DNA from 3 places in the Limosilactobacillus vaginalis genome. Region 2 is predicted to be linked to each of the others. Evidence: predicted binding sites of a transcription regulator. Region 2 holds the regulator's gene; each other region holds the start of a gene.
What was found. Region 2 encodes Rex, which represses fermentation and respiration genes when NADH is low (regulators of the CRP and FNR family bind a similar motif). Its sites were predicted from a motif close to TTGTGAANTANTTCACAA; they were not measured.
Positions count from the first base shown of each region.

Region 1: a site for Rex is predicted at 3,963-3,980, ahead of N4627_RS00075 (NAD(P)-dependent alcohol dehydrogenase). Genes of this name have one in related genera too.
Region 3: a site for Rex is predicted at 5,038-5,055, ahead of adhP (alcohol dehydrogenase AdhP). Genes of this name have one in related genera too.

Region 1 covers NZ_CP104399.1:12,901-20,620, forward strand. Annotated here, with positions in the region: gene dnaB (replicative DNA helicase) at 1-1,282, shown strand, start outside; gene N4627_RS00065 (MDR family MFS transporter) at 1,443-2,645, shown strand; gene N4627_RS00070 (asparaginase) at 2,809-3,798, shown strand; gene N4627_RS00075 (NAD(P)-dependent alcohol dehydrogenase) at 4,018-5,139, shown strand; tRNA gene N4627_RS00080 (tRNA-Lys) at 5,229-5,301, opposite strand; gene N4627_RS00085 (HAD hydrolase-like protein) at 5,476-6,120, shown strand; gene N4627_RS00090 (MerR family transcriptional regulator) at 6,570-6,869, opposite strand; tRNA gene N4627_RS00095 (tRNA-Lys) at 6,985-7,057, opposite strand; gene yycF (response regulator YycF) at 7,297-7,720, shown strand, end outside.
Region 2 covers NZ_CP104399.1:382,134-389,853, reverse strand. Annotated here, with positions in the region: gene N4627_RS01770 (APC family permease) at 1-1,395, opposite strand, end outside; partial or broken gene N4627_RS01765 (conjugated bile salt MFS transporter) at 1,637-1,801, shown strand; gene N4627_RS01760 (glycosyltransferase) at 1,829-3,322, shown strand; gene groL (chaperonin GroEL) at 3,450-5,081, opposite strand; gene groES (co-chaperone GroES) at 5,135-5,419, opposite strand; gene N4627_RS01745 (redox-sensing transcriptional repressor Rex) at 5,598-6,254, opposite strand; gene N4627_RS01740 (ABC-F family ATP-binding cassette domain-containing protein) at 6,519-7,720, shown strand, end outside.
Region 3 covers NZ_CP104399.1:1,496,377-1,504,096, forward strand. Annotated here, with positions in the region: gene N4627_RS07550 (TetR/AcrR family transcriptional regulator) at 1-573, opposite strand, end outside; gene N4627_RS07555 (ATP-dependent Clp protease ATP-binding subunit) at 808-3,285, opposite strand; gene N4627_RS07560 (CtsR family transcriptional regulator) at 3,300-3,767, opposite strand; gene adhP (alcohol dehydrogenase AdhP) at 3,994-5,016, opposite strand; gene N4627_RS07570 (serine hydrolase domain-containing protein) at 5,216-6,256, opposite strand; tRNA gene N4627_RS07575 (tRNA-Pro) at 6,378-6,451, opposite strand; tRNA gene N4627_RS07580 (tRNA-Arg) at 6,501-6,574, opposite strand; tRNA gene N4627_RS07585 (tRNA-Gly) at 6,581-6,652, opposite strand; tRNA gene N4627_RS07590 (tRNA-Leu) at 6,736-6,818, opposite strand; tRNA gene N4627_RS07595 (tRNA-Val) at 6,822-6,894, opposite strand; gene N4627_RS07600 (deoxynucleoside kinase) at 6,959-7,600, opposite strand.

The DNA.
Region 1 (7,720 bases), 370 kb from region 2:
CGATTTTTACCGTAAAGCCCACCAAATCATCTTTCAGAAGATGGTTGATTTAAATGATGAAGACCAGCCAATTGATGTGGTAACGATCCGGAGTGCGCTGGACAAGGATAATCAGACTGAAAATATTGGTGGAGTTGCTTATATTGCTGAAATTGCTACGGCAGTACCAACAGCAGCCAACGTTGCCTATTACGCTAAAATTGTTCATGATAAGGCAACGAGACGACGGCTAATTAATACAGCAACGAAGATTATTAATAATAGTTATGCTGATAATGATAGCGTGTCGGATCTGCTTGATAATGCTGAACAGCAAATCATGCAGGTTTCTCAAGATAATACCCAGAATGGTTTTCAAAACATTAAGGATGTCCTAGAGGCTTCTTTAAAACACGTTAATGACTTATCGAAAAACGATAGTGAAGTTACTGGATTGTCAACTGGTTATCAGCAATTGGATGAAATGACAACTGGTTTGCATAAGGACGAGTTAGTGATTATTGCTGCGCGGCCTGCTGTTGGGAAAACTGCATTTGCACTAAATATTGCCCAGAATGTTGCAACTAGTTCGGATACTGCTGTAGCAATCTTTAGTCTGGAAATGGGAGCGGAATCTCTCGTTAATCGGATGATCTGTGCTGAAGGAAATATTAACGCTAACCACTTGCGGACGGGGCAGTTAACTCAGGATGAGTGGAATAGTCTTTTTATTGCAACTGGGTCCCTTTCTAAAGCTAATATTTATATTGATGATACTGCTGGAATTAAGGTTGCAGAAATTCGTGCACGGTGTCGTCGATTAGCAAAAGAAAAGGGCAATCTTGGATTAATTGTGATTGACTACCTTCAGTTAATTGAAGGGACTAATCCCGATAACCGGCAACAAGAAGTTTCCGAAATTTCACGGCAGTTAAAGAAGCTTGCTAAGGAATTAGAGGTACCAGTTATTGCCCTATCTCAGCTTTCTCGTGGAGTTGAACAGCGACAAGATAAGCGACCGGTACTTTCAGATATTCGGGAATCCGGATCGATTGAACAGGATGCGGATATTGTTAGTTTCCTGTATCGTGATGATTACTATGAGCACGATGAAGATGGTGATGGCGAGGATAATCAGAATAATTCTCAGCAGGATAATGATGACGATGGATCGAACGTGAGTGAAGTTGAAGTCATTATTGAAAAGAACCGTAGTGGTCCGCGGGGAACGGTAAAGTTGTTATTTGCGAAGTCGTATAACAAGTTTGCTTCCGTTTCCTATATTCCAGAAGATAATAATTAATCGAATAATGAGGGCATCTAAGAGCGATCGTAGGGGCCCTTTTGTGCGTTTTTAAAAGAATGGCCGGTTCTATCCCAACCATTTGATAATAAAAAGGGTTATAGTCAAGATGGTAGATCTGTTTGGTTGAAAAGATGATTAAGAAAAGAGGAGGCGTAAGATGAACCGTCAAGGAATTGAATTAAAATGGTTGCTATTAGGAATGTTTTTAGGAAGTATCGGTAATAGTTTTGTTTGGCCGTTAACTACCATTTACATGCACCAACAACTACATGAATCATTAACTGTTTCAGGAATTGTCCTTTTACTCTATTCCGGTGCTAATGTTGTGGGGAGTTATATCGCCGGAACATTGTTTGATAAGAAGAATCCACGGCAATTAATGCTTGGCGGAACAGTTACGGCTACTGTAATTATGGCTCTGCTAATTGCATTTAATGGCTGGCCAGTTTATGGAATCCTATTAACTGGTGTCGGCTTTATGAATGGTTGGATAATTACCATGGTGAACTCTTACGGAACCCAGTCTGGACAAGATGGCCGATATGTTTTTAACATGTTGTACTTTGCCAATAATTTAGGAATGGTGATTGGAACAACAATTGTGGGGCCGCTTTACCAGTATGCTCACGGTAATATTTCACCGATGTTTTCAATTACGACAGTCCTTTATGTTCTTTTTAGTGCCGTTGTCTTTTTCTTCTTTAAGGATAACAAGAGCACTCGAAGAAGTAATCGGGAAGTTGACGTGGACATGGCAGAAGAAAAGGAACAGGTTAAGATGCCCGTTAGCAACCTGGTTATTAGTTGGACTTTCTTTGCGGCACTAATGATTATCTGGACGATGTATGAACAATGGGCAAGTAACCTTTCCGTCTTTATGACTGATCAGGGAATTTCAATGACCAAGTATAGTCTGTTGTGGACGCTTAACGGAGTCTTAATTGTGATTATCCAGCTGATCATTACCTGGATTAATCGGTACCGTTCAAACCTTTATTTGCAGGTATTCCTTGGGATCTTCACAGTCGGTTTCTCCTTTGTTCTATTGTTATTTGCTAAGTCCTACGTTTGGTTTGTCTTAGCAATGACGGTGCTAACAATCGGGGAAGCAACCGCGTTTCCAACCATGCCGGCAATTGTTAATGAATTATCACCGGTTAATATTAAGGGTAAATATCAGGGAATCCTGAACGCCTTCTCTTCACTTGGTAAGGCAATCGGACCGCTATTTGGCGGGATCCTAATTGAACTTTCCAGTTACCGGATCTTGTTCGTCGTTTGTGCGGTGGCGGTTTTTGCTACTTTAGCAGTTGTCTTCGTTGTAGTTAAGGCAAATCAATCGCGAACAGTTCGTTATTAGAAATATTACCCGGGAAATATAATAAAGGGGGAATATGAAACAGGATCGGGAAAGATCGCTGTCATATTCCCCCTTTATTATTAGAGTAGTTATTGGTTGAAAGTCACTCCAATTATTAAGGTTATGTTGTATAATCAAATTTAAAAATTATGGGAGTAATCAAATGAAAAAAATATTACTACTTTCAACGGGAGGAACCATTGCATCAGTTGCCTCAGATTCAGGATTAGTTCCTCGAGAATCTGGTGAAGGACTAATTAAGATGCTCGGCCAACTTCCATATAAGATTGAAGTTCGTGACATTTTACAGTTGGACTCATCAAATATTCAACCCGAAGAATGGGAATTTATTGCTAAAAAAATTTATGAATACCGAAACGATTATGACGGAATTGTCGTTTCACACGGGACTGACACGATGGCCTATACAGCATCAATGCTCTCGTTTATGCTACAAGGAATTAATTTACCGGTAGTGCTTACGGGAAGCCAGGTACCAATTAATGTTATCCTTAGTGACGCGCCAGATAATTTGCGGTTAGCTTTTGCCGCAGCTGCAAATTGTCGTCCAGGGATTTACTTAGCGTTCAGTGAGAAGGTGATGCTAGGCTGTCGAAGCGTGAAGGTCCGAACGACTAATTTTGATGCCTTTGAAAGTGTTAACGTCCCACCGGTTGCGACAGTAACGTCAGATGGCTTAGTCCTTAATCCGCAACAAGCAAACTTTCCCCATGCTGATCACTGTACATTAAACACGAAAATTGATCCCCGCGTATCCCTGGTTAAGTTGTTCCCTGGATTTGACCCGCAACTCCTATTTGCGATGGTTGAAAATGGCTGTAAGGGAATCGTAATTGAAGGCTATGGGCTTGGTGGAATGAATTTCATTCGTCGCAACATGGTTGGTGCGATCGGTGAATTAATTAAAAATGGGATTCCCGTAATTGCGACAAGTCAGTGTTTATACGAACGGAGTGACTTAACTAAGTACGAAGTTGGTCGTGAAGCCTTGCTAAAGGGAGCAATCAGTGCTCATGATATGACTTCTGAAAGCACCATTACCAAGTTGATGTGGGCTTTGGGACAGAAAATGGATGTTCATCAAGTTGCCAAATTCTTTGATCGGAATGTTGTTGGTGAGGTTAGTCTTTGATAAAAGTACTCTTCGTCAAAAAATGCTGAGGGAGAGTTATGAATGAATTTTCATGTATTATAAATAATAGCTATAATATGCAATTAATATAAATCCTGTTTTTACAAGAATTTGTTGTTATAATAAAGTAAGCGTTTTCTGATAAGGGCTTATCAAATGTTCAATTGTGATAGTATGAACATTGTAGAGATGTTAGCTAAATAAACAGGAGATATTTTTATGAAGATTAAAGCTGCAATTGTTGATCAAAAGGGAGCAAAATTTGATATTCGTGATGATGTTGAATTAGCAGATATGCAAGCTGATGATTTACAGATTCACATGGTTGCTTCTGGAATTTGTCACTCAGATGAAGCTTTACGGAAAGGTGACGCAGAAATCGGCTACCCAATCATCCTGGGCCATGAAGGTTCTGGGATTGTTGAAAAGGTTGGTCCTGAAGTTAAGAACTTCAAACCCGGCGATCATGTAATTCTTTCATTCTATGGTTGTGGTAATTGTATTAACTGCTTGAAAGGGAAGCCAACAAAGTGTCTGAACTATGCTGCTAATAACCTTTCTGGTGTTCGTCCCGATGGAAGTGCTCATTTTACTGAGGATGGTCATCAAGTTGACGATATGTTTGATCAATCTTCATTTACAACAACGACCGTGGTTCGTGAACGGAACGCCGTTAAGGTTCCTAAGGATCTTGACTTGCGGAAACTAGGTCCTCTAGGCTGTGGTTACGTTACTGGTTCAGGAACGGTCTTCAATACATTAAAGCCAGAACCAGGTTCTACAATTGCTGTAACTGGTACCGGTGCCGTTGGTTTAGCGGCAATGATGGCTGGTAAGATTTCAGGATGCACTAAAGTCATCGCTATTGATCGTGTCCCTGAACGGCTTGAGTTAGCTAAGGAGTTGGGAGCTACTGACGCAATTAACACTAATGACCAAGACATGGTTAAGTCAATCCAAAACTTAACTGATGGAAAAGGCGTTGATTATATTGTTGATACTACCGGTGTGACTAAGGTTATGGAAGATGCAATTCAATCGCTTGCCCAAGGTGGAACATTGGCACCAGTTGCGGTTACCGCAAACCATATTGATGTTGATACCTGGAACGATCTTTGCCCTAGTGACCGGACAATCGTCGGTGTTAACATGGGTGACTCGATTCCACAAGTTGATATTCCACGGCTAATCGAATTCTACAAGTTGGGAATGTTTGACTTTGACAAGACTGAAAAGTTCTATGACTTCGATCAAATCAATCAAGCCAACGCCGATTCAGTATCAGGAAAGACAATTAAGCCAGTTCTAATTATTGATAAGGACTATCAACCTGGCGACTAAAAGTCTAGCAGCAATGTTGGTAACTATGTTTTTAGAAGTCATTAATATATCAAAAAAGGCCACCGAATAATCGGTGACCTTTTTTACGATGGGCAGTCAGGGGATCGAACCCTGGACCCACGGATTAAGAGTCCGTTGCTCTGCCAGCTGAGCTAACTGCCCATGTCATTGACAACAGATATTATCTTATCAATCTTTAATTGAATTTGCAAGACCTTTTTTGAAGAAAGTGAGGTTAAAATGAGAACGAGAAGGAATAGAAATTGATTGAAGATTCTTGCTTGTATCTGTAAAGTAGGAGTTAAGAATAATTAATTGATAAAGGGATGAAAAATAGTGAAGGGTGCAATTTTAAGCCTCAATCAAATTATTTTGGATACCGATGAATTACAATTCGAAGCATGGCGTAATTTAGCGATGTACGAATTTGGCATGGGGCTACCTGGAAAGGTGGCTCATCAATTAGCTGGACTAGATCGACACCAAGCGTTAGAAGTGGTCCTAAGTCATTTTAACCAAACGGACGCCGACAAGGATGAACTGTTAAATGAGCAATATGAAATGTACACCAAGGTTATTGAAGGAATCGGTGAAGATAAACTTTACCCAAATGCTAAGCGATTACTAAATAACTTCTACGATCATTATGTTGATATGGCTGTTAATGATGTTGACGGGCATGCAAAAGAGATTCTCCAGAAATTAAAGGTCGATGATTTCTTTGATGCCTTTGTTTCTCCAGTAGATAGTGATAACCCATACCTAAAAGCAAGCCAAGAGTTAAATGTTCAACCAGCTGCATGTATTGGGATTGGGTCTAATGCTAAGCAAATTGCACTAATAAACGATACGGGTGTTGTTTCAATTGGTGTTGGTGATGCAACTGAATTGAAAGCTGCTAAGTATCAAGTAAGTCAAGTTGGTGATCTGAAGTACCCAATGATCCGTAAAGTATGGGAAGACAATGAATTAGATGAGTAGATAATAAATCCCCGAGTGTCAGGTTTAAGGCATCCGGGGATTGTTTTATCGATATTCTTCAACACAAAAATTTTTTTGATGACAATTCGGACACGTTAACCTTCTGGTGTTGGGAGTATGTGCGGCCCCAACCCATATTCTGAATGAGGGAACAAATTCAGATTGGCAGTGAGGACAAAGGTAGATTGAGTGTTGGTAATAAGCATAGGTGAGCTCACCACTGATAGCAAGAGAGAAAATTAATCCTAAAACAAACCACCAAATTGAAGCACCGTGGTAAATAACGTATATCAAACTTCCCCACAGCAGAAAATCAACAATAAGTCCCCATCCCAACATTTTTAACCGTAAATAGTGGAGTTTTTTGGTCATATTCATACTAGATAACACCTCTTTTTGTACTTCAGTTGAAAAATTATCTATAGAATTAAGCTGTTTTTGTAGGTGTTTCAACCCTTCAAGCTGTGATTCGACTTGGTGAAGTTGTTCTTGTAGCGAATTTGTTTATCAATTAATGATGATAGAATTTGAGCTGATTGGTCATGATCCATTAGCTTTTGAATATCGTTAAGCTTAAAGCCGAGCTTGCGGTAGGTAAGGATCTGTTGAAGACGTAAAAGATCTTTCTTATCATACTCCCGCCGATTACTGTGGCTTCTTTTAGCATGGAGCAACCCCTTTTGATCATAGTATTGAACTGTTCTAATAGAAGTATGACATCGTTGTGCCAATTGTCCGCTAGTAAGCACTGAATAATTCCTCCCTTCTAAATAACTTTATCTTACATAATGACGTTAGGTAACAATCAAGGAAAAATTTAAAAAAGAAAAAGACCACCAAAATGGTGATCTTGTAAACCTCTGATGGGCAGTCAGGGGATCGAACCCTGGACCCACGGATTAAGAGTCCGTTGCTCTGCCAGCTGAGCTAACTGCCCATATATCTTGTTCAATCAGAACATATATAAATGTATCATCATTCTTTAACACTGTCAATAATTTATTGGAATTTAAATTGATCTTTTACTGATGTGGTATAATGTTAAAAGAGTAATTGGGCGATCTATTAGTGATTTTCGCCCTTTTGGTGGAGTAATTTAAATTATAAACAAAGCTGGAAACTATAAATTTCCAGTCCTTAATAATCAACTGTACCTATGTGGAGGTAAGTATTGATATGGCAAAAAAAATCTTAGTTGTTGATGATGAAAAGCCAATTTCAGATATCATCAAATTTAATCTTGAAAAAGAAGGCTATGAAGTCGTTGTTGCCTTTGATGGGGAAGAAGCCCTAGAAAAAGTTGAAGGTGAAAAACCTGATCTAATTATTTTGGATTTAATGTTGCCTAAGATTGACGGCCTTGAAGTAGCTAAGCGAGTACGGGCAAAACACACTACCCCAATTATTATGGTTACTGCTAAGGACTCTGAATTAGATAAGGTCCTTGGCCTAGAACTTGGTGCTGATGATTATGTTACTAAGCCATTTTCTAATCGTGAATTAGTTGCTCGGGTAAAGGCAAATCTTCGTCGTCAAGCGGCAGTTAAGGCACCAGCTGAGGAGGATAATAACACTGACATTCAAGTTGGCGACTTAGTAA
Region 2 (7,720 bases):
CCATGCGGCACTTCTCAGCTGCTGACGCCAATTTGTCTTTTGATAGCGCCATTCATAGTAAAGATAAATCGGTAGACCAAGTGCAATCACAAAAATTACCTGAATCGTTGTTGGCCACATTGTCCAATAAATTGCCAACCCCGTTACCACAAACGCGAATGGTGCCAGCCACTTCATATAGTTAGGTGCAAACGGCCGTTTTAATTCTGGTGCCATTTTTCGTAAAGAAATAACCGTTACCGGCCCAGTTAAGTAGGCAATCAGAGTTGAGCCAGTGATAACCGTTGCTAACAAGCTCCAGTTCCGGAAGACGTTTACCAAAATCGTGGCTAAAATCAAGTCAGCAACCATCGCAAATCGTGGGATCATATAACGACGCTCCAACCGGCCAAGCCATTTTGGCAAGTGTCCAGTATGGGTCATTGCGGCCAATGCTCGTGATGCCGTTGCTACAAACGCAACCCCTGTCCCAAATGGTGAAACAAACGCATCCATGTATAAGAGAATTGCTAACCAGTTCAAACTCAGCAAAATTGCAATATCAGCAAATGGTGACGCAAAGTTAATTCCATGCCAGCCACTCTTTGCTAGTGACGCAGGACTAATCGCACCGATAAATGCTACTTGAAGCATGATATAAATTGCAGCAGTAATCAGCATCGAAATTAAGACTCCCCGCACAATATTCTTATGCGGATTAACCATTTCGCCACCCATATTAATGACAGTTTGGAAAGCATCATACGACATGATAATTCCGGATACCGCTGCTGCTTCGAATATTGAACGACTCCCGTATGGCATGAACGTCTGAACATTATGGCCAAAGTTCCCAGCATGAAAGCCACTAATGATTAGCATTACAATCGTTAAAGTCGGTAATAGAATCTTAAACACTGAAATTAAATTGGTGAAACGAGTCATTAATTTAACAGACCAAAAGTTAATTAAGGTAAAAATCACCATAAAAATGAATACAACGAACATCCCCATTGGAGTAACGTTGCCCCCGCTAACAAAGTGATGAGTCCAGTTAGCCCATGACCATGGCCATGAACTCATATATTGAACAGATGCAACTGCTTCCATTGGGACAAGAGTAATCAATGAAATCCAGTTAGCCCAAGCCGCAATAAAGCCGAGAAGCGAGCCGTGACTATATTGTGCATAGCGACTCATTCCACCGCTTTCTGGAAACATTGCCCCCAATTCAACGTAGGTCAGGGCGATGCTGATTATAATAACCGCACCAATAATCCATGAAATAATTGCTGCCGGTCCAGCAACCTTAGCAGCGGTCCCGGCACCAAATAGCCACCCAGAACCGATCAACGAATTCAGTGCCAGCATTACACCGGAAAATAACGTAATTTTATGCCGTTTCAACTTATCCATGCTTTCTCTCCCGTTAGCTTCTTCTTTTGAATAGACAATTTATCATACCACTAACTTTAACACTTTGTTATCAAAATCAAAAAATACAAGCATCATTTGATAAATATATAATTATTATTTATTTTTTTAATTTTAAAATAGCGCTCCGCTTTAATTAATTTACTAAGGCAATAGCTCGATAATATAAATGATAATTGCCACAAATGAAATGATGAGAGGAGAATAAAATTGATTAATCATGTTGATTTTTACCTTTGGCGCAGTTGCTTCTTCAATCACCTCGCCATTTATTGGTAAGGGATTAGAAAAATTCAATTTTAAGCTGATGTATATTATCGGGATCGTCCTATCAGCATTAGCTTACGTTGTTTTCGGAATTAGTACTAGACTTCCAGTTTTTTTGTTAAAATAATCTAAAACTAAAGGAGTCATTATGAATTATTTCATCACTAGCCGTGAAGACATCAAAACTTCAGCGATTGAACTAGCTCAAGTTAAACGACTACAAATTTTTGATTACCTTCATCAACCAGCCAAGATTGTGACCATGTATTATAATTTTGCTCATCTTGATGCTGAAAACAAGCTAGGTACTAGCGGACGGGTAATTAATCTTTTCCAATTTTACCAACGACTTCCTTATCATATGGATCCAGGCTTCGATCAATCCCTTATTAAGCAAATTTTAAATGTTCCAGGTTATCAGGTAAAAGGCAACCAGGCTGAACGCAATGGGAAAGTGCGAATTAAAGTTAACCAAGATAATAATCGTCTTTACTATGTCGATTATTTAGATCAGTATGGGTTTACTGATCGGCGTGACTATTATGATTGTGGATGCAAAACTTATACCGAATTCTTTGAAGATCGCGCCCGGCTAGTTTGTCGGCAATACTATGACCAGTCAGGAGCGGTCAAAATAACTTATCATTATCGTGGTGGTCAGGGAAACATCCCCGTTCTTACTCTGATCCAATTAGTTGATCAGAATCAAGAATTACAGTTTGATAACCAAAACGAATTTCGCGCATACTTTCTTGATCAGCTAGTTACTAACGATCCTGATGCATTATTAATTAATGATCGTTCTGACGTGACATTAGCCGCTTTTCGGTTAATGCATACCTCTCCGCGACGCTACCAAGTTTTTCATTCTGCATTTACCCAAGATGGACAAAGTAACAGTGAGATCTCACCTATTTACCAGCCCATTAATGAAATGCTAAATCAAGGACAGCTAACTGGACTGATCTCATCAACAAAACGCGAAGCAATGGATGCCAGTCGCCGTTTCAATACCAATATGAGTTTCGCCATTCCGGTAACTTTCCTTAGCCAAACACAACTTGAGAAAAGCATTCCACCCACCCAACGGCAGGTCGGTCATTTTATTGCCGTTGCCCGTCTTACAAAGGTTAAACAACTTGATCAATTAATTAACGTTATCATCCGCCTTCATGAAGATTTCCCTAAAGTACAACTAGATATTTACGGCTATTCTGATGGTTGGAATAATTATCAAACAGTGAACGAACTTAAAAAGATTATTAATAACCAAGGTGCTGATCACTACATCCATTTCTGTGGTTATCAACATGATCTTACTCGAGTCTACGAAACTGCCCAAGCTGAAATTCTAACAAGTCAGTACGAAGGATTTGCCATGGCACTATTAGAAGCGCAAGGGCATGGTTGCCCAGCAATTAGTTATGATATTAACTATGGTCCCACTGAAATTATTGATAATAATATTAGCGGGGAACTAATTCCGGCTAATGATTGTGATGCCCTTTACCAAAGTTTGCGCCAACTACTGGTTGATCCTGAATTATCTCATCGGTACACACAAAATGCTCAACATGCCGCTGCTAAATTTTCCCTTAACGAGGTTGCTAAAAAATGGCAGGATTTTCTCAAAAAAGCTTAATTAAATAATTTTTCTTACAAAAAATTGGATTAACTGCTTTAAAGCAAAAAGACTATCAGCCCTTTCATTCTATAACAAAGGACTGACAGTCTTTTAATTAATTAGATTTAATTTGTGATTAGCGAAATTACATCATGCCACCCATGCCGGCACCGCCTTGTGGTGCAGCAGGAGCTTGATTATCCTTTGGTTCTGGCTTATCTGCAACAACGGCTTCAGTTGTAAGAAGCAATGCAGATACTGAAGCGGCATTTTGAAGGGCAGACCGGGTAACCTTAGTTGGGTCAACAATTCCGGCTTCAACCATGTCTTCAAACTTACCGTCAGCAGCATTGTAACCAATTCCTGGCTTTTCGCTCTTCAATTGGTTAACAATAACTGAACCTTCAACACCAGCATTTTCAGCAATTTGCCGAACTGGTGCTTCTAGAGCTGCCTTAACGATTTGAACACCAGTAGCCTCGTCACCAGTTGCTTCAACCTTATCCAAGGCTGGAAGAACATTAACTAATGCAGTACCACCACCAGGAACAAATCCTTCTTGAACAGCAGCCCGGGTAGCGTTCAAAGCATCCTCGATCCGGTACTTCTTTTCCTTCATTTCAGTTTCAGTTGCGGCACCAACACGAACAACGGCAACTCCACCAGAAAGCTTTGCCAAACGTTCTTGAAGCTTTTCCTTGTCAAAGTCAGAGGTTGCTTTACTGATAGCTTGCTTAATTTGGTCAACCCGTTCAGCGATGGCTTCCTTAGCACCAGCACCATCAACAATTGTAGTGCTGTCCTTAGTAACCGTTACCTTGTTAGCTTGGCCTAATTGATCAACAGTAGCGTCCTTCAAGTTCATGCCAAGGTCATCAGAAATAACAGTACCGCCAGTCAATACAGCAATATCTTGTAATTGAGCCTTCCGCCGGTCACCAAAGCCAGGAGCTTTAACAGCAACAACATTAAAGGTCCCACGAATCTTGTTCAAGACAAGGGTTGGAAGAGCTTCACCAGTAATGTCATCGGCAATAATCAGGAGAGCACGGCCTTCTTGAACAACTGATTGAAGAAGTGGCAAAATGTCTTGGATGTTGCTGATCTTCTTATCGGTGATCAGGATGTATGGGTTGTCCAAATCAGCTTCCATCTTATCATTGTCAGTTACCATGTATTGTGACATGTAACCACGGTCGAAGCTCATCCCTTCAACAACGTCAACACTTGTATCAACACCACGGGAGTCTTCAAGGGTGATAACACCATCATTACCAACCTTTTCCATGGCATCGGCAATCAACTTACCAACTTCCTTGTTGTCAGCAGAAATGGAAGCAATTTGGGCAATGTCGTCCTTAGTCTTAACATCATGTGACATCTTCTTCAAAGCTTCAACGGCTGCCCGAGTAGCCTTGTCAATTCCACGACGAACACCAACTGGGTTAGCACCAGCAGTAACATTCTTCATTCCGGCATTAACGATTGCTTGAGTCAATACAGTAGCAGTAGTAGTACCATCACCGGCAATATCGTTAGTCTTGGAAGCTACTTCAGAAACAAGCTTTGCCCCCATGTTTTCAAAGTGGTTTTCCAATTCAATGCTCTTGGCAATTGTGACACCATCATTAGTAATGGTTGGTGTGCCATAGCTTTGTTCAAGGACAACATTCCGTCCCTTTGGACCCATAGTAGTCTTAACAGTATTTGCTAACTTATCAACACCATGGAGCATTTCGTTCCGGGCGTCTTCAGAAAACTTAATTTCTTTTGCCATATATTATTCACCTCAAAATTAAAATCTGTAACGTTTTTGATTAATCCTGCTAATTAGTCGATTACGGCTACGAGATCCTTTTCATGAACAACGAGGTACTTCTCACCGTTGTATTCAACTTCATTTCCAGCGTACTTATCAAAGAGGACCCGATCGCCTTCCTTAACAGCTGGTGCTAACTTTTCACCATTGTCTAATGTTCGGCCAGCACCAACAGCAATAACCTTACCTGTTGTTGGCTTTTCCTTAACGTTTGAAGCAAGAACAATACCACCGACTGTCTTTTCTTCTTCAGTTTCAGCTTTAAGAACCACGCGATCTCCTAATGGTTTTAACACGTTAATCCCTCCATTTTGATAATCAAAAGTTAATTTAGCACTCTCATCTTCCAAGTGCTAATTACATTTTCTACTATACCATTTTTAGAGTTGATTGCAACCAATATACCTTTCAGACGATGCTAACTAAAAAGTCGCCGGCAATTACATTTAGCGTAACCACCGACGATTTTATAATTTAGTTTGTTTTTTCATCATGATTATTTTCAGCATAATTCTTGATGAAGTAAATTAATGTTTGGAGCTCATTTGTCAAATCAATATTTTGAACCTGAACATTCTTTGGAACTGAGAGACGAACGGGCGTGAAGTTCAAGATTCCCTTTACCCCAACACTAACTAATTGATCCGCAACTTTTTGGGAAGTTGAGCTTGGAACAGTCAAGATCACGGCATCGATCTGTTGTTCTTTAATCTGCTTTTGCATTTCACTTGCTGGATAAATTGGAATCCCGCTCTTTACAGTGTTTGCTAATTCAGGCTTAGTATCGAACGCTGCGCTAATCCGTAAGTTAGTATCTTGATGGAAATTATAGTTAAGAAGCGCACTCCCTAATGAACCGACTCCAACAAGGGCCACGTTAGTAAGAGTATCCTGATTTAGGATCCCCTTGAAGAAATTCAACAGGCTCTCAACATCGTAACCATAGCCCCGCTTACCCAATTCACCAAAATAAGAAAAGTCACGACGAATAGTTGCGGAATCAACCTGAACCGCCTCTGAGAGTTCCGTTGATGAAACCCGTCGCTTATTTGCACTTAATAGTACGCTAAGGTAACGGTAATAAATTGGTAAACGCTTTGCCGTTGCCTTAGGAATTTTCTTGGTAGCCATTCTTTGTTATTCCTCCTACGATATTTTTATATTATTCAACATTAGTGAGCTTATATTTTCTACTCAATTTTGCTAGTTTGTGAAATCCAATTCTCTTATTATTCTAGCAACAAACTCTCTCATTGTGAACACTCAAACAAAATTATTTTCAAAATTTTTTCATTTGCTTAATCATTAACGTAATTTACAAGCTAAACTTTGTGAAATCAAGGCTAACCAGCGTATAATGGAAAAGTACATCTTTTGAAGAACGAGGTAAACAAAATGATTCTTTTGCAAGCCAATAATGTAATGCGTCGTTTTGGCGCTGATGTCCTCTTTCATGACATTAATCTCCAAATTCAGGAACATGGCCGGACAGCCCTTGTCGGTCGCAATGGTGCCGGGAAAACGACCCTCTTAAAAATGATTGCCGGAATCACTAACCCCGATGAAGGGACAATTTCTAAAAGCAAGGATCTAACTATCGGTTACCTGGCTCAGGATCAAGGGTTAGATAGCCAAAATAGTATCTGGGCCGAACTTGATCTAGTATTTGCTCCTCTCCATAAAATGGAAAAGCAAATTCACCAGTTAGAAAACCAGTTAGCTTCACTCGATCCAGCAACTAAAGAATTCCAGCTAACAACGGAAAAATATTCTCAGCTCCAATCTACTTTCAAGAAACAGGGCGGTTTTGAATACGAGTCACGAATGCGGGGAATCTTAAAAGGATTTGGGTTTGAAGAAGCTGACTACCAAACTGCGATCAATTCCCTATCTGGAGGACAAAAGACAAAACTAGCCCTTGCTAAAATTCTTTTGCAGTCCCCTGATCTTTTGATCCTAGACGAACCAACAAACCACTTAGATATGAACGTTCTTGCATGGCTAGAAGATTATCTAAAGAGCTATCAGGGCGCACTGCTTGTCGTTTCTCACGACCGGTACTTCCTTGATCGAGTTGTTTCTGATATTTACGATCTCGATAACCATACGTTGCGTCATTATACTGGCAATTACACCCAATTTATGCAGCATAAACAAGAATGGCTTACTGCTGAATGGAAGCACTACGAACAACAGCAAAAGAAGATTGCAAAGCTTGAAGACTTTGTCAACCGCAACATTGTTCGGGCTTCAACCACAAAACGTGCTCAGGCGCGTCGGAAACAACTAGAAAAAATGGATCGGATGGATCGTCCCGAGACTGACGATCGGTCAATCCACTTCCATTTTCACAGTGATAAGGATAGTGGTAACGAAGTCCTGGATGTTGACCGCGCAGTAGTTGGTTATAATGATCAAAAGCTTGCCGGGCCGCTTTCGTTTTCCGTTCGTAAGCCCCAACGAGTTGGAATCATTGGGCCCAACGGAATCGGTAAATCAACCCTGCTAAAGTCAATTTTGGATCGGATCCCACTGATTAGCGGTTCGATTAAACTAGGCGCTAACTTGCAAATTGGTTACTACGATCAGGAACAGCA
Region 3 (7,720 bases), 770 kb from region 2:
GCTAATAATGCAATCCAAAATTAATTGATCGCGTTGATCGTCACTAATGTTATGGCCACCAATTGGCTGGTAGGTACCAAAAATCAGTGAAATTCCAGCTAAGAACAATTCAGCAGCTTCTTGCGGCAAAATATCAGGACGTAATTCAACTTCTGGTTGCTTAAAGTACTCAGCAATTGGCTGAAGATAATTCATTGCGAGAATCATGTTCAATTTTTGTTGGGAACTCTTTGAAAGCAAACTAACTGCTTGGTGGTATTGATCGTAAATACTTACTGGGTGATGTTTTTTCAGTACAACCGTAATTTGCCACAATTGTTCATTAGGTGTTAGCTTATGTTTCCGCATTACCTTATTAATATCCTTACGAACCTTACTACTCAAATTAGTCATCACGTCTAGATAGAGGACTTCCTTATCGCTAAAGTGATGGTAAAGAGCCGGTTGAGTAATCCCAACTTGCTTAGCAATATCACGAGTAGAAGTTTCACCGAAGCCTTTTTGCAAGAAGAGCTTAGTTGCCGTTCTCATAATTGACTGTCGTGTTTTTTCAAGCTGTTCAGCTCTCTTCATACTTTACTATCTCCTAACATATTAATCACATTATAAATATATAATGCCACCAAAGCTTTGATTTGACAAGCTTTTAAGCAAAATTATCTCCTCCCAAATTAGATATAGATAAAATAGTATTTTTATTCTTATTAATTTCAGTTGAACAGATGATAACAGAAATGTTTAATAACTTCCCGTAAATAAAAGGACTTCAACGTTCCAAAAGCCAAACGTCAAAGTCCGATTTTAATTTTAATTCTTTACCATTCGCTCATTGTGGTCATTTTTTACTTTCAAGGTAATTTTTCCTTGGTGAGCACCGACAACAACGTTATCACCAGTTTTTACGTTGCCACTTAGTAGCGCGGTGCTTAGCGGATCCTCAATCAGATCCTGCAATGCCCGACGTAATGGCCGAGCACCATATGCCGGATTGTAACCCTTAGTTGCCACAACATCAATCGCTGCAGGCGTAACTTTCAAGTTAATTCCTTGTTCAGCAACCCGTGCTCTTAGTTGAGCAACCATCAATTTAACAATTTGGTGAAGTTCATCCTTTTGTAAGGAGTGGAAAATTATTGTTTCATCAATCCGGTTCAGGAACTCAGGACGGAAATGCAGTTTTAATTGTTGACGAATTGCAGATGCCATTGCCTGATAGTCCTGACTAACATCACGTGCACCAAATCCGACCTCTTTTTCATCTTGGAGCTGGGTAGCACCTAAATTAGAGGTCATAATAATGATGGTATTGCGGAAGTCAACTTTTCGTCCCTTAGCATCAGTCAAATAGCCATCATCGAGGACTTGAAGCAACAAATTAAAGACATCGGGATGCGCTTTTTCTGCCTCATCTAATAGGACAACCGAATATGGGTGTTGACGAACCTTTTCTGTTAACTGACCACCTTCATCATAACCAACATAACCCGGTGCAGCACCAATTAAACGACTAGTACTGTACTTTTCCATATATTCAGACATATCAATCCGGATCATGTTATCTTCAGAACCAAACATTGCCGCCGCTAGTGCCTTAGCTAGTTCCGTTTTCCCTACTCCTGTTGGTCCAAGGAACATAAATGAACCAATTGGCCGTTGCGGATCCTTCAAGCCGCTTCTTGCTCGACGGATTGCCTTTGCAACGACTGATACAGCCTCATTTTGTCCAATGACACGATTATGAAGAACCTTTTCGAGGTTAACTAGTCGTTCGCTTTCGCTCTTCTTAAGCTGGGTCAACGGAACACCGGTCCATTCAGCAACAATTTTTGCAACATCTTCCCCTGTTGTGTGGAGCTTTCGCTGTGCAGATTGCTTCTCAGCCTTTTTCTGTTGCTCATCAACCTTAGCCTTTAACGTTAGCTCTTCTTGCCGGAGATTAGCAGCCTGATCAAAATCTTGGTTCTCAATTGCAGCTTCTTTTTGTTGCCGTAATTGTACTAATCTGGTAGTTAATGATGGTTGATGATTTCCCTTTTCTTCGGCATCAATCCGTACCATTGAGGAAGCCTCATCAATTAAATCAATTGCCTTATCCGGTAAATAACGGTCTGTGATGTAGCGACTTGATAATTTAACAGCCTGCTTTAATGCATCATCATCAATTTTAACATGATGGTGTTCCTCATATTTTGGCCGCAAGCCATTTAGAATCTGCAAAGCAATATTTTCAGTGGGTTCTTCAATCTGAACAGTCGCAAACCGTCGTTCTAGTGCAGCATCAGATTCAATATACTTTTGGTATTCATCAAGAGTCGTAGCACCAATTGTCTGTAAATCACCACGAGCAAGAGCTGGCTTTAAGATATTTGAAGCATCAATCGCCCCTTCAGCACCACCAGCACCAATCAAAGTGTGTAATTCATCAATGAAGAGGATGACATGGCCGTCTTTTTGAATTTCGTCAATAACCTTTTTCAACCGATCTTCAAATTCTCCACGATACTTAGTTCCGGCAACTAACGATCCCATATCAAGCATCATCAATCGCTTCTGTGCTAAGTCTTCAGGAACTTCATTGTTGGCCATTCGACGAGCTAATTCCTCAGCAATCGCTGTCTTCCCAACACCGGGTTCACCAATTAGCACTGGATTGTTCTTTGTTCGGCGACTTAAGATCTGCTCAACCCGTCGTAATTCGTTGTCGCGACCAATTACAGGGTCAAGTTTACCATCCCTTGCCATTTGGGTCATATCACGTGCAAGCTTATCAAGAGTTGGTGTCTGCGATCTTCGTGTTCGTTGTCCCGGCTGTCTGCCTAAGCGCTGTCGTGCCTGAATATCTGAAACACCAAGACGCCGCAAGGTTACTTTGCGAATTTGTCGGGGTAGAACATCTAAGCTCATTAAAATTCTGGAAGAAAGAATTCCTTCATCTGAAATCAACGCGAGTAATAAGTGTTCAGTACCAATCTTTAAGGCATTTAACTGCTGTGCTTCCTGTCCCGCTAGTGCTAATACCTGCCGTGCTTTGGGAGAATATGGAAGGTAATCAGCTGGCCCCATGTCATCCATGGTCCCATAGCCAATCATCCGCTCAATTTCTTCTTGAATATCATCGCTAGTAATGGAGAATTGCTCAAAAATCTTGCTAGCAATTCCCTCCCTTTCAATTGCCAACGCAAGTAATAAGTGTTCAGTACCAACGGCTTGGTGCTTAAAGTACTTTGCTTGTTCATGGGCGAGTGCCAAGACGTGTTTGGCACTAGGTGTAAACATATTATCCATTAACTGCTTTCCTCCTAGCTCTCATACCGTAAACGATTAAGCATTGAAATTAAAATTCTTGCTCTTAATCGAGCTTCAACATTGCAATCATTCACATTTAGGGTCTGCTTTGACAAGGCAACTAGCATTAAATCCCCCTCACGCCTTGTCAGCAGCTTTTCATCATAAAGCGTTCGAACAATGTCATAAGCATCACGCTCACTAATTGAATCCCCGATTGCTTGGATCAGTGAGTTTAACACATCAACATTATCAAGTAAATTAACGCGCTCAATTCGAATATAACCGCCACCACCACGTTTACTTTGCACTAAATATCCATGCTGAATAGTAAATCGGGTTTTGATTACGTAATTAATTTGTGACGGAACAACATCAAAATGGTTGGCAATTTCCGAACGACGAATTTCAATTTGAGATGACTCACCAAGTATTTGTTTCAAATACTCCTCAATAATGTCAGAAATGCTTTTCTCTTCCATTCCATCACCTCCAAATTTCTTGACTAATCTTGACCAAATTTTACCACAATATTAAATTAGGGACCAGAAAACAGTCTCAATAAAGAGCAAGTGTTAGCAAATTATTTAGAAAAAAGTACAAAATAAGCCCCCGGAGCTCGGCCTTACCTTACTCTAGGAGCTTATTTACGTTTGTGAGACTCAACATCTCACTCCCGCTAAATTTCAAAAAGGGGATATTTATAGATTAATCTTCTAAGCTGAAGTCAACAACGTTCCGACCAACAACCTTGTTATCCTTTAATTCTTGGATCATGTCGTTGATTTCACTTAACTTCCGTGTCTTAACAATTGGGTGAACCTTACCTTCAGCACCAAATTGGAAACATTCAGCTAAGTCTTGACGGGTACCAACTAATGAACCAGCAACGATAATTCCGTCAAGAACTGTCTTAGCAATGTTAAGCTTCATGTCACCTTGTGGAAGAGCAACGGCAACCAACTTACCATCTGGACGGAGGGAATCAACGGCTTGGTCAAATGCTGAAGCTGAAACAGCAGTTACAACAGCAGCGTGAACACCGCCAACCTTTTCTTGGATTTGCTTGTCAACATCGCCATCATGACGGTTGATAACAATTTCAGCACCGTTTTCCTTAGCAGCTTCAAGCTTTTCAGGGTTACCATCAACGGCAATAACGTGAGCACCGAAGACATTGTGGGCAAATTGAATACCCAAGTTACCAAGACCACCGGCACCAACGATAGATACCCATTGACCTGGCTTAATGTCAGCAACCTTCAATGCCTTGTACATAGTAACACCGGCACAAGTTAATGAAGTAGCTTCAACTGGGTCAAGGCCTTCTGGAACCTTAACAGCATAGTCAGCAGGAACGATACATTGTTGTGCCATTGCGCCATCAGCAGTGTAACCAGCATTCAAAACGTTCCGGCAAAGTGTTTCACGACCAGTAAGGCAGTATTCACAGTGTCCACAGCCCTTGAAGAACCAAGCAATTGATACCCGGTCCCCAACCTTTAAGGAAGTAACACCAGGAGCAACTTTAGATACACGACCAACACCTTCGTGACCAATAATCCGACCTGGCTTCTTACCAAAGTCACCAGCAGCAACGTGCAAGTCGGTGTGACAAAGACCACAATATTCCATATCAACTAAGGCTTCACCTGGTTTAAGATCCCGAAGTTGAACATCCTTAACAGTAACGTAACCATCTACTGGATCGTTAATAACAGCAGCTTTCATAATCTAAAATCTCCTTTGAACTTGTTATCTTTTACACAAGATATAATAACAAATCCAATTCAGTTTTTAAAGCGCTTTTGTGAATAAATAAACAGGAAATTGACAGACCAATATTCTATTAGTTCTCCACCAATTTACTGAAGCTAGCATCACTTAATTAATACCAATTGTGAGTATTTTAGCAAATAAATTTTATTCACTATGGCTGAATTTGCTCACCATAGTAAATTTCATAAAGTTCTTCAGCAGTTTGGCGCAGAGTTTGATAATCAATGTTATTGGTAAACAGCATCAGCGTTCTTTTAGTTTTATAATCCGCAAAGAAGCAGCAATTATATCCCGGTTCGCTACCATTAGCCCGGATAACCGTTCCCTGAAAATAAATACCGCCAAAATAAGCTTCACGCTGGCTCTTAGGTTGATTAGCAAAGTTCTTAATAAGTTTTGGCTTACTGAGTACACCGTGGTAAATAAAGTTCCAATAGTTTAATGGTGAGAGTAACAAATCACCGGCACCAATTTCTGACGAAGCGGCTTGTGATAGCATCTGCCAAGTCATCCCTGGTTGCATAGTTTGCAGTACTTTACGCGGTTTTACCTGATACACCATTTTTAGCTGATGGTGATTCAACGGTTTCAAAATTGTCTTTTTAATATAGTGATAGTAACCGCCATGAGTCCGCTGGCGAATAATCGCACCTAGTATTTCAAAATCAATATCCTGATAGTTCCAATCATGATTGGCTGTATTCTTAAAGTGATGAAGGAAGAACCGTTCCTGACTTTGTTCGTTATTTAATGTTTTCTTCGGTAACGCACCATCGTTTTGCAGCCCACTCGTATGAGTCATTAACTGTTGTAACGTTATCTGGTCGCTTCCCTGAATTTGGGGATAATATTTGCTTAGTGGCGTACTCCACTTCAGTTCACCCTTTTGAACGAGCTGGTACACTGCGACTCCCGTTATCAATTTTTGCAACGAACCAATCGGAAATAGGGCATTAGGAGTAACAACCTGTGCTGGATTAGTTGTAAGTTTATTCCTTAAAACTACTGGTTGATCCTTTTTCCCGTTAACGAGGATAATTCCATTAATATGGTGATCATGAAGGTATGCTTGTAATTCCAGCTTAGTTTTTCTATCAACCTGACTGGCATTCACATTTTTTTGCGGGCTCCAGAGAAGCACTCCCAGAATAATTACCGGTATTAATAATAAGTAGAATAATTTCCTTGTCATAAGCCGTTCCTAAAAATTGATTGTAATCTAAAGCAAAGTGTCTTTCGCCAAGTCACTACTACTAAAAAAAGCAGGATAGAACTAACAGATTAGTTTCCCCTGCTCTCTACATTTATAATAATCGGAACTACAAGATTTGAACTTGCGACCTCTGCGTCCCGAACGCAGCGCTCTACCAAGCTGAGCTAAGTTCCGAAAAGAAAAAGCGTGACAACACTAAGTAGTGTGCCACGCTTTTAAGTAGTGCACCCAGAAGGAGTCGAACCTTCAACCTTCTGATTCGTAGTCAGACACTCTATCCAATTGCGCTATGGGTGCATAAAGAGCGGAAGACGGGATTCGAACCCGCGACCCCCACCATGGCAAGGTGATGTTCTACCACTGAACTACTTCCGCATAACTGTTCTGCAACAATAATTAATATACCACGTGTCACAGACCGATGTCAATATGATTTTGAAATAAAGTATTATTTCAAATGCGGATGAAGGGACTTGAACCCTTACATCTAAAAGATACAAGATCCTAAATCTTGCGCGTCTGCCAATTCCGCCACATCCGCATATGGAGGATACAGGGCTCGAACCTGTGACCTCCTGCTTGTAAGGCAGATGCTCTCCCAACTGAGCTAATCCTCCGAAAAATGATATATTCATAATGGAACTTTATTAATATATCATCATTTAAATTTAGTGTCAACAATTATTTCAAACCAAGTTCGATTAATTTTTGATCAATCATTTTCAATACTTGACGTGCCGCTACTGGATCTTCGACAAAGTCATACTTATCCCCATCAATCAGCATTTTAGGACTAGCATTATATTGTTGATACCAATCACGGTAGCGTTCATTAAGGTTCTTGTAGTAATTATAGAGAGATGGGTCATTAGTGAGCTGTTCGTATGACCGACCACGTTTTTTTATCCGCTCCAGCATTGTTTCGAATGAAACCTGGATCGTGATTAGCAGATTAGGTGCTTTTTGGTGAGGTTGTTCAGGTAACTCTTCCATCATGTTGTGCAGTAATGATGAGTAAATATCCGATTCTGTTTCGGTTGCCCGCCCCATATCAGCATTGAGTTTAAACAACAATGCATCTTCAAAAATTGAACGGTCAAGGACATTTAAATCATTTCCAAAAGAATCTTTAATCTCATCTAGTCGTCGATTTAAAAAGTAAATTTGCAGTAAAAAACCATACTTTTTCGGGTCCTTATAAAAGAGCGGCAAAATCTTATTATCATCAACAGATTCATAAAATGCTTGGCTATTCAAATGATCAGCCAGCAATCCGGTTAGGCTTGTTTTCCCGGCGCCTATTGTCCCTGCAAGTGCAATCATTAAACGCTTCTCCCCCTTTAATTTATGAAAAACAACTTTACCATTCTAACATTGAACATTAAAAAAAAGAAGAGACTGAACCAGAAGTCCTCTTCCTAAATTCGAAAAGGATTCCCATAC